One region of the Aquabacterium sp. TM01 genome, then DNA from elsewhere that is predicted to be linked to it. Evidence: riboswitches for the same ligand, from Rfam matches in the RefSeq annotation. Region 1 holds a riboswitch; the other holds the start of a gene.
What was found. Region 1 has a riboswitch for thiamine pyrophosphate ahead of AC3WW4_RS08920 (TonB-dependent siderophore receptor). Riboswitches for the same ligand answer to the same signal wherever they lie in the genome.
Positions count from the first base shown of each region.

Region 2: another riboswitch for thiamine pyrophosphate. It lies ahead of thiC (phosphomethylpyrimidine synthase ThiC); the one in region 1 lies ahead of AC3WW4_RS08920 (TonB-dependent siderophore receptor).

Region 1 covers NZ_AP046529.1:1,949,264-1,955,626, reverse strand. The annotation lists gene AC3WW4_RS08940 (sulfate adenylyltransferase subunit 1) at 1-577, shown strand, start outside; gene cobA (uroporphyrinogen-III C-methyltransferase) at 609-1,427, shown strand; gene fdxA (ferredoxin FdxA) at 1,495-1,818, shown strand; gene AC3WW4_RS08925 (NAD(P)/FAD-dependent oxidoreductase) at 1,832-2,911, shown strand; TPP riboswitch at 2,953-3,060, shown strand; gene AC3WW4_RS08920 (TonB-dependent siderophore receptor) at 3,226-5,304, shown strand; tRNA gene AC3WW4_RS08915 (tRNA-Asn) at 5,407-5,482, shown strand; tRNA gene AC3WW4_RS08910 (tRNA-Asn) at 5,534-5,609, shown strand; gene AC3WW4_RS08905 (cupin domain-containing protein) at 5,799-6,224, shown strand; gene AC3WW4_RS08900 (AraC family transcriptional regulator) at 6,268-6,363, opposite strand, start outside.
Region 2 covers NZ_AP046529.1:726,548-732,910, reverse strand. The annotation lists gene ftsL (cell division protein FtsL) at 36-356, opposite strand; partial or broken gene rsmH (16S rRNA (cytosine(1402)-N(4))-methyltransferase RsmH) at 458-1,417, opposite strand; gene mraZ (division/cell wall cluster transcriptional repressor MraZ) at 1,422-1,853, opposite strand; gene AC3WW4_RS03345 (FeoA family protein) at 2,161-2,439, shown strand; gene feoB (ferrous iron transporter B) at 2,489-4,378, shown strand; gene AC3WW4_RS03335 (hypothetical protein) at 4,380-4,652, shown strand; TPP riboswitch at 4,781-4,896, shown strand; gene thiC (phosphomethylpyrimidine synthase ThiC) at 5,059-6,363, shown strand, end outside.

The DNA.
Region 1 (6,363 bases):
CGTGGGTGAAGGCGAAGCCACCGCCAGCGGCACCGGTCACCAGTACCGCACCTTCTGGGGGCGCATTGCCCACGGCAGCGTCAAGGCCGGCGACGAAGTGCAGATCTTCCCGAGCGGCCAGTCGGCCATCGTGGTCGAAGTGCGCCACTCGGCCGAAGTCGTGGACTCGTGCGAAGCAGGTCAGTCGGCCGGCATCGTGCTGGACCGTCAGGTCGACATCTCCCGCGGTGACTGGATTGCTTCGCCGGGCACGATGAAGCCCACCGACACCTTCACGGCCACGCTGGCCTGGCTGGACACCGAGCCGGCTGTGGTCGGACGCAAGTACTGGGTGCGCCATGGCAACCGCTGGGTGCAGGCTCGCATCTCGGCCATCGAGGCACGTCTGGACATCCACACGCTGGAGCGTCAGGACGCACACGAACTGGGTGTCAATGAAATTGGCCGCGTCCAGATCCAGACCCAGCAGCCCCTGCCGGTGGAAGCGTACCTGGACAACCGCGTCAGCGGCGCCCTGATCGTGGTGGACCCCACGACCAACCGCACCAGCGGCGCGCTGCTGGTCAAGGCTGCCTGATCGCGGCCCGGGTCTTGCTGGATGAAGTTCCATGACTGATACCCGCTTGACCCCACCCTCGTCTCCCTGTGCCCGCGTCGTGTTCATCGGCGCCGGCCCTGGGGAGTCCGATCTGATCACCCTGCGTGGCGCGCGCCTGCTTGCCCAGGCCAAGGTGGTGCTGTACGACGCACTGGCCGACCCGACCCTGCGTGATCTGGCCCCTGACGCCGAATGGGTGGACGTGGGCAAACGCGGCTTTTCCGGCAAGCCCGGCAGCGACTTCAACGGCCAGACCCGCATCAACCACCTGCTGGTGGAACATGCCCGTGCCGTGGGTGCCCAATTTGGTGCCGAAGCCCTCGTTGCGCGTCTTAAAGGCGGAGACCCGAGCCTGTTTGGCCGCTTGGAAGAGGAGCTGTGCGCCTTGCGTGATGCCCAGATCAGCACCGAAGTGGTGCCTGGCGTGACCTCGGCCTTGGCTGCGGCGGCGGCTACCCAGCGCCCATTGACCCGACGCGGCACAGGCCGCAGTGTCAGCTTCACCACGGCCATGACCCGCACCGGCGACCTGCGTTGCGGGATGGGCCCCGGCCAGCGAGCCGACACCGAGGTGTTCTACATGGCCGGACGGCAACTGGCGCCCTTGTCAAAAGGTTTGCTGGATGCCGGTTGGCCCCAGGACACCCTGGTGAGCGTGGTGTCGCGTGCAGGCTGGCCTGACATGCGGCACACCGTTCACAGCGTGGGTGCGCTGGACGAGGCCAGTGCCATCCATGCCGGACGCCCCACTTTGGTGATCGTTGGCGCCGGCGCCACCGACATTCCTGAACAACCCTTGACCCATATCGCCCTTTGCGGCGAAGGCTGATCAAGGTGGGGCACGTTTGCCCCGGTAAAATCCGCAATTCACCTTTAACCGATACAAGAGACCTGTCATGACCCACGTCGTCACCGAAGCCTGCATCAAATGCAAATACACGGACTGTGTGGACGTGTGCCCGGTGGACTGCTTCCGCGAAGGCCCCAACTTCCTGGTCATCGATCCCGACGAGTGCATTGACTGCGCCGTGTGCATCCCCGAGTGCCCCGTCAACGCCATCCTCCCCGAGGAAGATGTGCCGGGCAACCAGCAGCAGTACATCCAGATCAACGCGGACCTGGCCAAGAACTGGCCCAGCATCACCAAGCGCAAAGACCCCCTGCCCGACGCCGACGAGTGGAAAGACAAGACGGGCAAGCTGGATCAGTTGATCCGCTGAGCGGAGTGTGAGCATGCGGTCGATGGTGGACACCGATGCTGTGGTCATCGGGGCCGGACCGGTGGGCCTGTTTCAGGTCTTCCAGTTGGGTTTGTTGGGCCTGAAGGCTCACCTCATCGACGTGCTGCCAGAAGTCGGCGGACAGTGCGTAGCGCTGTACCCCGACAAACCCATTTATGACGTTCCCGGCGTGCCGCTGTGTACCGGCCGGGAACTGGCGCAGCAGTTGCTGACGCAGGCACGGCCCTTTTTACCGCTGGACCCGATTTCAGGCCGGTGCGAGCACATCCACCTAGGGCATCTGGTCAGCCAGTTGCAGACTGAGGCGGACGGCCGTTTCGCATTGGAAACCGACCAGGGCTTGCGCCTGCGTACCCGTGCGGTGTTCGTGGCCGCCGGGGCCGGAGCCTTTGTCCCGCGCACGCTCAACCTGCCTGCACTGGATGGCGTTGCGAATGTTCATTACCACCTGGACGACGTCACCGTTACCGCGCTCGCGGGACAGCACGTGGTGATCTCAGGCGGCGGGGACGAAGCGCTGGGTGCCGTGCTGACTTTGGCAGCGCTGCCGGTCGAACGTCGTCCCAAGGCACTGACCTTGCTGCACCGCCGCGACCAGTTCCAGGCCGAGCCGGCGCTGGATGGGCAAGTGCGCGCCCTGCTGGCAAGCCAGCAGGTGCGCCTGGTGGTGGGCATGCCCACCGATGCGGTCGTGCAAGGCGGACGGCTGACGATGCTGAACGTGCTAGGGCCTGACAGCGTGGCCCGCGAGGTCCCCCTGGATCACCTGCTGGTGCGCCAGGGCATGAGCCCCAAGCTGGGCCCGCTCAGCCAATGGGGCATGAGCCTGGAGCGCAAACAGGTGAGCGTGTCTGCGGCCACCTTTGAGAGCAGCACGCCTGGGGTTTACGCCGTGGGGGACATCAACACCTACCCCGGCAAGAAACGCCTGCTGCTGTGCGGGTTCCACGAAGCCACTTTGGCCGCTCATGCGGCTGCGGCCGCCTTGAACCCTGAGGCGCCGCAACACCTTCTGTACACCACCACGAGCCCTCTGCTCCACCAGCGCCTGGGCGTCCAACCTGGGCTTTGAGCCCGATCACTCGCACCGTCGCCCAACAGGGCATAGAATGCGACCTTCGCTAGGGGTGCGTGACTGATCAGACGATCGGCACACGCTGAGAGAGTCCCTTTGAACCTGAACGAGGTCATCCTCGCGTAGGGAAGCACAAGCCGAACCCAGATCCGCCTGCACAGGTGCGTCTGCGCTCGCTGCAGCCCCACCGAGACGCCTCATCTGTCTTTGCCGCGGAGCTGCACAGAATGCGTCGTTTTTCATCCCCCACGTCCCATCGTCATCTGGCCCTGTCGCCATTGGCTGTGGCCGCTTGTAGCCTGTGCCTCAGCTTGAGTGCACAGGCTCAAAACACCCCTGACGACGCATCCACCCTGCCCTCCGTCGGCGTGACGGCGGCGGCCAAACGCCAAGCGAAGGCCAGCATTGCAGGGCTGGGCGATGGACCGGCGTGGCAACAACCCGTGCAAGCGCAAACCTTCAGCGAGGAGATGCTGAAGGACGCACAGGTGACGCGTCTGGCGGATTTGACCAAGCTGGATGCGAGTGTGAGCGATGGGTACAACACGGTCGGCTATATCGACACGCTCACCGTTCGCGGCTTCACCTTGGACAACGCTTACAACTACCGTCGCGAAGGTCTGCCCATCAGCGCAGAAACACGCATCGGCCTGGATAACAAGGCTGCACTCGAGGTTTTCAAAGGGACCAGTGGCATCCAGGCGGGCGTCAGCTCGCCGGGTGGCATGGTCAATTTCCTGGTCAAACGTCCTGAGGGACGTGTCCGCTCCGCCACCCTCGCCATCGACAGCACAGGGGACACCCTGGGAGCGGTGGACCTCGGTGATCGCTTTGGCGAGCATCGCCAGTGGGGAGTGCGCGTGAATGCCGCCGTTGAGCGCCTCAATAGCCCCGTAGACGCCAGCGAAGGACATCGCCGCCTCGTAGCCATTGCCGTCGACCGTGTGTTGAATCCTGGACAGGTGCTGGAGGCCGAAATTGAGCACAGCTTTGCCAGTCAACCCAGTATCCCTGGCTTCAGCATGCTGGGCTCACGACTGCCTTCTGCAAGCTCGATCAATCCGGGCATCAATCTCAACAACCAGCCTTGGACTCAACCCAGCCAGTTCCGCGGCACCACGGGTTCTGTTCGCTTGAAGAGCGACTGGGGACAAGGTTGGCGCAGCACCGTCAGCTATGGGGCGCAATATCTGAAATCGAACGACCGCGCTGCCTTTCCTTCCGGTTGCGACGCCGAGGGGGTCTACGACCGCTACTGCCAAGACGGCAGCTTCGACGTGTACGACTTCCGCTCCAATGACGAGAGCCGCACCACCCGTGCCTTGCTCGCGCAGCTGGAGGGCAAGTTGGAAACGGGCGCGGTGAAGCACGACGTGGAGGCTGCCTTTCTGCGCAGCGTTCACTTCAGTGACCTGCACATGGCCTCGTTCAACTACCCGCCAGTAGGCACTGGCAACATCAGCGGTAGCTTCCCCGACCTGCCTGAAGATCCATCGCTCCAGTACCCCAATACTGACCGACACGAACGCAGTTCTGAAATCACACTGCGCGACGCCATGCAGTGGGGCAACTGGCGCGCCTGGGTGGGTGTGCGCCACAGTCAGATCCGGCGACAGGCGATTCGTGCGGATTACAGCTTTGTGACGCCAGTGCTCCACAAAGCCGCCAACACACCGTGGGCTGCACTGGGCTATGCCATTGCCCCCCAGACGCAGGTGTACGTGAGCTGGGGCGAAGGCATCGAGTTGATGTACGCCCCCCGCAAGACAGCTAACGCGGGCGCACCGCTCCCCCTGTTCAAAAGCAGGCAAACGGAGGTCGGCGTGAAGGGGCAGACTCAGGGCGTCAGTGGCATCCACAACTGGAGCGTGGCCGCTTTCCGCATCAGCAAGCCCGAAGGTGCCACCACACCGGGAGACGTCTACGTGATGGATGGCAGCTCCCAACATATGGGGCTGGAAGCATCATGGCAAGGTCGCCAGGGCGCTTGGACCTGGGCGGGCAGCGCCATGTTGCTGGATGCCAAGCGCAAGAACAGTGTGTACGCAGCCAACCTTGCCCCCACCAACGTGCCCGAGCGATTGATCAAGCTGTCGGGTGCCTACACGTTCACGGCCCCCCTGCCCTTGACGATGCAAGCTGACGTCGTTCATGAAGGGCGCCGTTGGGTGGATGTGGCGAACACCACGCGCACACCGGCTTGGACACGCATGGATTTGAGCCTGCGCACCACCCAGAACTGGCAAGGTCAGGCCATCACCTGGCGATTGGCTGTGCAGAATCTGTTTGACAAGCGGGCATGGCGTGAAGCGCCCAACAGCTTCGATCACATTTACCTGCTCCCTCTGCAGGAGCGCACCCTCACCGCCTCGGCTCAGATCGATTTTTGATAGCCATTCGTTGATGGGAAACGACAACAGCTTGAGACAAGCAAACAGAACATGCTATAGTTTCGTTCTCGGTTGATTGACGCCACGCAGATGTCAACCTGTTCCCCGATAGCTCAGTTGGTAGAGCGCCGGACTGTTAATCCGTAGGTCCCTGGTTCGAGCCCAGGTCGGGGAGCCAAAAATTCAAGACGGCTTTGCGCGCCAATTTGCAAAGCCCGACATAGCATGATCCCCGATAGCTCAGTTGGTAGAGCGCCGGACTGTTAATCCGTAGGTCCCTGGTTCGAGCCCAGGTCGGGGAGCCAAATCAAGGCCCGTGAGCACAAGCTCTCGGGCCTTTTTATTTGCGCAATGCAGGTATAACCTGCCATCGCTTTCTCGGCCCGATGAATTCAGTGGTGCCGACATGCATCCAGCGTCAAGATTCGGCTTCGACAAATGGGCGCGCCCGCGACTTGCGGCGCAGCCATCGTCGGGTCAACTGAGCCTCTTGCATGAACGTCCTCACCGAAGTGTCACTGCAGGCATTGGCGTGCCTGATTCAAACAAACCAGCTGGATCCAGACCGGTGGGTCACGTTCCCCGAGCATGGGTTTCGACACTATGTGCTCTGGCAGCATCCCGAAACGGGTGCGCGCATTGCGCTGTTGGAGGTCGAGCAAGGTGGCGGGTTTCCGGTGCGGCACAGCCATGCCTCCAACCAGTTCATGTACTGCATTGAAGGGGACTACGAGTACACCCATGCCCACGTCCGTTTGAAGAGTGGCTCGTTCTACATGAACCCAAAGGATCACCCTCACGGCCCCACCGTGGCGCACACACGCAGCATCTTGCTGGAGATGTACGACGGTCTGAACGCCTATGAGACGCCGGTCTTCCACGATGACGACTTCATGCAAGGATTTCTGAACTCGGCTTGATCAGGGCTGGATGGCGACATCCTGACCCGCCCGGCACGTTTCATCACTGGGTCAGGCGCACTGTTTCGCTGGGCAACTCGCCATAGCGCTGGCGGTAGAGCTGGGCGAAACGGCCCAGTTCGCAAAAGCCCCATTGATG
Region 2 (6,363 bases), 1.2 Mb from region 1:
GCGGAACAGGCGACGCCAGACATCGGCCAGGCGGCTCATGGGGCCACCTCCTGCACCTTGGCGGGCGAGGACGACAGCACCTTGCCCGACTCGGACAGCGCCACATAGTGAGTGCGCGCTGGCGAGTTGTCGAACATCTTGAGCTTGTCGCGCGCGAGTTTTTCCACGCGCAGCGGCGTGGCCTGCGCACGCTTGTCCACCTGCAGTCGCTCGAACTCGATCTGCAACTCGCTGGCCTGGGCGCGGGCCTTGTCGAGCGCCACGAACAGGCCGCGCGACTCATGGCTGCTGCCGATGAGCCAGAAGCTGCTCAGCAACAGGGCCACGGCCAGGGCGATGTTGAGGCGCTGGGTCATCTACGCGCCCCTCGCCCACCGGCCTTCGCGCCGCCCCCTTTGGTGCCCCCGGCCTTGCCACGCGGCGCGCGACCAGCCCCTGCCTCAGGCTCCGGCGACCAGGGCACCTCGGTGCGCTCGGCCACACGCAGCACCGCCGAGCGCGAGCGCGGGTTGCCCGCCACCTCAGCTTCAGACGGCTTGACACGCCCGATGGCGTGCAGCATCAGCGGCTTCGGGGCCGCAAACGGCACACGGCGATCGACCTCTTCCTTGCTGTGTTTGGCAATGAAGGTCTTGACGATGCGGTCTTCCAGCGAGTGGAAGCTGATGACCGCCAGACGCCCGCCGGGCGCCAGCATCGTCAGGGCAGAGGCCAGCGCATCTTCGAGCTCGCCGAGCTCGCGGTTGACGTGAATCCGAAGAGCCTGGAAGGTGCGGGTGGCGGGATCTTGACCGACTTCACGGGTTTTGACCGTACGAGCCACGACCGCGGACAGCTCGCCTGTGGTGCGCACAGGCTGGCCTTCATCGCGACGAGCGACAAGCGCCTTTGCAATGGGCCAAGCAAACCGTTCTTCTCCATAGGTGCGAATCACTTCCGTCAGTTCGTCGACCGAGGCGTGGGCCAGGAAATCGGCCGCGCTCTCGCCCTGGGTGGTGTCCATGCGCATGTCGAGCGGCGCATCGAAACGGAAACTGAAGCCGCGCTCCGGGTTGTCGATCTGGGGCGAGGACACGCCGATGTCCATCAGCAGGCCGTGCACCGGGCCCAGACCCAGGTCGGCGATGACCTCGGCCCAAGAAGAAAACGGCGCGTGCACGATCTGGAAGCGCGGATCGGTGATGGCGTCCGGCCCTTGCGTGGCGTGCGCGATGGCATCCGGGTCGCGATCGAGGGCGATCAGGCGAGCCTCAGGGCCCAGCTTGGACAGGATCAGGCGCGAGTGGCCACCACGGCCAAAGGTGGCGTCCACGTAGACGCCCTGCGGATGCGGACCCACGGCCGGATCCCACAAACCATCGACTGCCTCGTGCAGCAGGACGGTGCGATGCTGCAAAGGTGATGTGGCCTGTTGCATCGCGTCAGAAGGTGAAGTCCTGAAGCGCGTCGGGCATGGCTTGCGCCATGACTTCGGCCTCGTGCGCGGCGTAGCGCTGCGCATCCCACAACTCGAAGTGGCTGCCCATGCCCAGCAACATCACGTCCTTGGTGAGGCCGGCAGCGGCGCGCAACTCGGGCGCCACCAGCACGCGGGCCGCACTGTCGATCTCGACGTCCTGGGCGTTGCCCAGAAAGATGCGCTTCCAGCCCGAGGCGGACATGGGCAAGGCGGCCACCTTGTCGCGGAAGATCTCCCACGCGGGGCGCGGAAAGACCATCAGGCAGCCTTCAGGGTGTTTGGTGACGGTGAGTTGGCCGCTGCACAGGGCTTGCAGGGCGTCGCGATGGCGCACCGGAACGGCCATGCGTCCCTTTGCGTCCAGCGACAGCGCTGATGCTCCCTGAAAGACCAGACTCACACAAAACCCCACGAATTTGCACTAAATCCCACTTTACCCGATGGCGACGCTCCCGAACAGCCGGCAAGCGAAAAAATTCCAATGAAATCAAAGACTTACAACCGATTCGAGGGCAAAATTGCAAAGGAAAAGTCGTTATGAATCAACAACCTGCGGATGGGTCTGGAAGTGCTGCTTGAGAAACATCCCCCGTCAGTGTGGGGTAAACACCCCCCATGAACATGTTCTGTCAAGCGCGCTGAGCTGATGTGAATCAAGGCCCCTTGTTGCGAATGGTTCGCATTTGTTCATAGAATGGGGTATGACGGCACACCGCGCTCCCTCGCCCACCCTGCTGGCCACCACCTTGGACCAGTTGCCGGTGTGCACCTTTGCCACGATCCGGGAGGTGCGCAGCAGCCACCACGATGGCGGGGCTCTGAAGCGGCGCTTGATGGAGCTGGGTTTCGTCCCGGGCGAGCGCGTGCAGGTGCTGCGACGGGTGTTCCACGGTCACGGGCCCCTGGCCGTGCGGGTGGGCACGAGCACGTTTGCGATGCGCCGGATGGAGTCCTCGTTGATCGAGGTGCTGCCGGGCTGAGCCCCACGGTGACCTATTTTATTCTTTGTAGTTTGCAGGAGCGACGGTCATGGCGGCTGCGACACCCCCTGTGTCAACCACCCCGCTGATCGCGCTGGTTGGCAACCCCAATTGCGGCAAGACCGCCTTGTTCAACCGCCTCACGGGGGCACGCCAGAAGGTCGGCAACTATGCTGGCGTGACGGTGGAACGCAAGGAGGGGCAGTTTGTCTCGCCGGCCGGCCAGGCCTGGCGTTTGCTGGACCTGCCTGGCGCCTACAGCCTGCTGGCGGCCACGCCCGATGAGGCCATCACCCGCGATGTGATCGCCGGGGTGCGCGCCGGGGAGTCAGCGCCGATGGGCCTGGTCTGCGTGGTGGACGCCACCAACCTGCGCCTGAACCTGCGCATGGTGCTGGAGTTGCAGACGCTGGACGTGCCCATGGTGCTGGTGCTCAACATGATGGACCAAGCGACGCAACGCGGCATCCACATCGACGTGGCCCGCCTGCAGGCCGAACTCGGCATCCCGGTGGTCGAAGCGGTGGCGGTGCGCAGCGGCGGCGAGCAGGCCTTGCTGGCAACGCTGGACCAGACGGGCTGGGCGCAGTTGCCCGCCCCCACACGGCCCCGCGAGATGGCGCGCGTGGCCGCCACGCCGGTGGAGCAGAGCCACCGCCGCGTGGGTGAGTTGCTTGCTGCCTGCGTGCACATGCCCGAAGAAGGCAATCCGCTGACCGCCCGGCTGGACCACTGGGTGCTGCACCCGGTACTCGGCCCGGTGATCCTGGCCGCGCTGATGTTCCTGGTGTTTCAGGCGGTGTTCAGCTGGGCGGCGGGGCCCATGGACCTGATCGACACCGGCGTGGGTCAGATCGGCGCCTGGGTGCAGGCGCACATGCCCGACGGGATGCTGCGCAAGCTGCTGGTGGAGGGGGTGATCGGTGGGGCCGGCGGGGTGCTGGTGTTCCTGCCGCAGATCCTGATCCTGTTCGGCTTCATCCTGGTGCTGGAAGATTCGGGCTACCTGCCGCGTGCGGCCTTTTTGCTCGACCGCATCATGGGCAGCGTGGGACTGTCGGGCCGCGCCTTCATCCCGCTGTTGTCGAGCTTTGCCTGCGCCATCCCCGGCATCATGGCCACGCGCACCATTGGCGATCCGCACGACCGGCTCAAGACCATCCTGATCGCGCCGCTGATGACCTGCTCGGCGCGGCTGCCGGTGTATGCGCTGCTGATCGCGGCCTTCATCCCGGATCGCACGGTGGGTGGCCTGTTCAACCTGCAGGGCCTGGTGCTGTTCGGGCTGTACATGGCGGGCATCGTCTCGGCCCTGATCGTGGCGCTCGTGCTGAGGCGGGTGTTCAAACAGTCTGAAGCCCAGCCGCTGCTGATGGAGCTGCCCGATTACCACTGGCCGCATCTGCGCAACCTGGCGGTGGGGCTGTGGGAGCGGGCGAAGGTGTTCGTCACCCGCGTGGGCACCATCATCCTGTCGCTGATGGTGATGCTGTGGTTCCTGGCGAACTTTCCCGGCGCGCCTGCAGGGGCCACGGCGCCAGCGATCGAGTACAGCCTGGCCGGCATGATCGGGCGCGCGATGGCGGTGGTGTTCGAGCCCATTGGCTTCACCTGGCAGATCTGCATCGCGCTGATCCCGGGCATGGCCGCACGCGAAGTGGCCGTGGCGGGGCTGGGCACGGTCTATGCCATTGCCCAGACTGGCGATGACCTGCACACCGCCTTGCAAGGCGTGCTGGCTCAGGCCTGGTCCCTGCCCACCGCCCTGTCGCTGATGACCTGGTATGTGTATGCGCCGCAGTGCCTGCCCACCCTGATTGCCGTGCGGCGCGAGACCAATGGCTGGCGGGTGCCGCTGATCATGGCGGCTTACCTGTTCTCGCTGGCGTATGCGATGTCGTGGGTCGTGTACCGGCTCGCCCTGCAGTGGAGTGCCTGACATGCCTGCCGCCGCCTTCTTCTTCGACTGGCAAAACTGGGTGACGCTGGGCATCGGGCTGGTCGCGCTGGCGTATCTGGTGCGGCGCTGGTGGCCGACGTGGCGGGGGCTGTGGCAGCGCCCGGTGAGCGCCGAGGGTACGCCTTGCGAACGTGCCATGCCCGGGGCCCAGGCGCCCACCGCGGCCTGCGGAGGCGGCTGTGGCAGCTGCGGGTCCGCAGTCACGCCGCAGCGTGATCACCGCATCACGGTGCAGCGCGCGAAGACCCGCTGAAAACCGCGCCCTGAGTGCACGCCGCGTGCACCTCGCCCCGTCCACGCACACGCGCACGTCGGTCTGCGGGCGCGTGACGGGCCCCATGACACTCCCCTTGCCGGCGGCGGCGTCCCCGACGTACACTGTGCGCTGCTCCGGGGTGTGCCGCACATGAAGTGTGTGGGCGCTGAGATGGCATCGTGCCGAACCCGCTGAACTTGATCCGGTTCATACCGGCGAAAGAAGAGCCGTCTCTGCCAGAGGCCCGACCCGGTGCCGAAGGTGGGTGCCGCCCTTCCAGTGCGCGGCACGCCGCCACTGGCCAGGCCTGTTTGCGCACCCCACCCTCGTCTGCCCGTTGACGGCCCCTTGCGGCGTCCCTCGGAGCTTGTGTTGCCCCACTTGCTGCCAAGGAGAGACGCCCATGAATGCCCCCGACCCGATCGTTGCCCAGCAGGCGCTGGCCGAGTTGACCCGCCTGACGCGCGAGCCCCTGCCCGCCTCCCGCAAGGTCTATGTGGAGGGCAGCCACGACGGCGTGCGCGTGCCGATGCGCGAGGTGGCGCTGACCAACGGGGAATGCGTCACCCTGTACGACTGCTCGGGCCCCTACACCGACCCGAATGTCGAGATCGACGTGACCTGCGGCCTGCCGCCGGTGCGCGAGGCTGCCGTGGTGGCACGCGGCGACACCGAGACCTATGCAGGCCGCAGCGTGCAAGCGATGGACGACGGCCTGCAGCCCGGCGAGCGCCATGACGTGCGCATGGCCGCCTTGCGTGCCGCCGCTCAAGGACTGCAGCGCCAACCCCGCCGCGCCCAGGTCGGCGCCAACGTGACGCAGATGCATTACGCCCGCCGCGGCATCATCACGCCCGAGATGGAATTTGTGGCGCTGCGCGAGAACCAGCGCCGCCTGGACCTGGCCGAAGACTGGCGCAGCAAGTACAGCCAGGACGCCGAGCGCGAAGCGCGGCTGCGTGGCCACCCGATGGGCGCGATGATCCCGCGCGAGATCACGCCCGAGTTCGTGCGCGACGAGGTGGCCCGTGGTCGTGCCGTGATCCCCGCCAACATCAACCACACCGAGCTGGAGCCGATGGCCATTGGCCGCAACTTCCTGGTCAAGGTCAATGCCAACATCGGCAACTCGGCGGTGACCTCGTCGATCGAAGAGGAGGTGGAAAAGCTGGTGTGGTCGATCCGCTGGGGCGCCGACACGGTGATGGACCTGTCCACCGGCAAGCACATCCACACCACACGCGACTGGATCATGCGCAACAGCCCCGTGCCCATTGGCACCGTGCCCATCTATCAGGCGCTGGAAAAAGTGGGCGGCGTGGCCGAGGACCTGACCTGGGCGATCTTCCGCGACACGCTGATCGAGCAGGCCGAGCAAGGGGTGGACTACTTCACCATCCATGCGGGCCTGCGCCTGCCCTTCATCCCGATGACGGCGCAGCGCCGCACGGGCATCGTCTCGCGCGGCGGCTCGATCCTGGCCAAGTGGTGCATTGCGCACCACCGGGAGAACTTCCTGTACACGCACTTCGAAGACATCTGCGAGATCATGAAGGCGTACGACGTGACCTTCTCGCTGGGCGATGGCCTGCGCCCGGGGTGCCTGTCGGACGCCAACGACGAGGCCCAGTTTGCCGAGCTGCACACGCTGGGCGAGCTCACGCAGATCGCGTGGAAACACGATGTGCAAACGATCATCGAAGGCCCT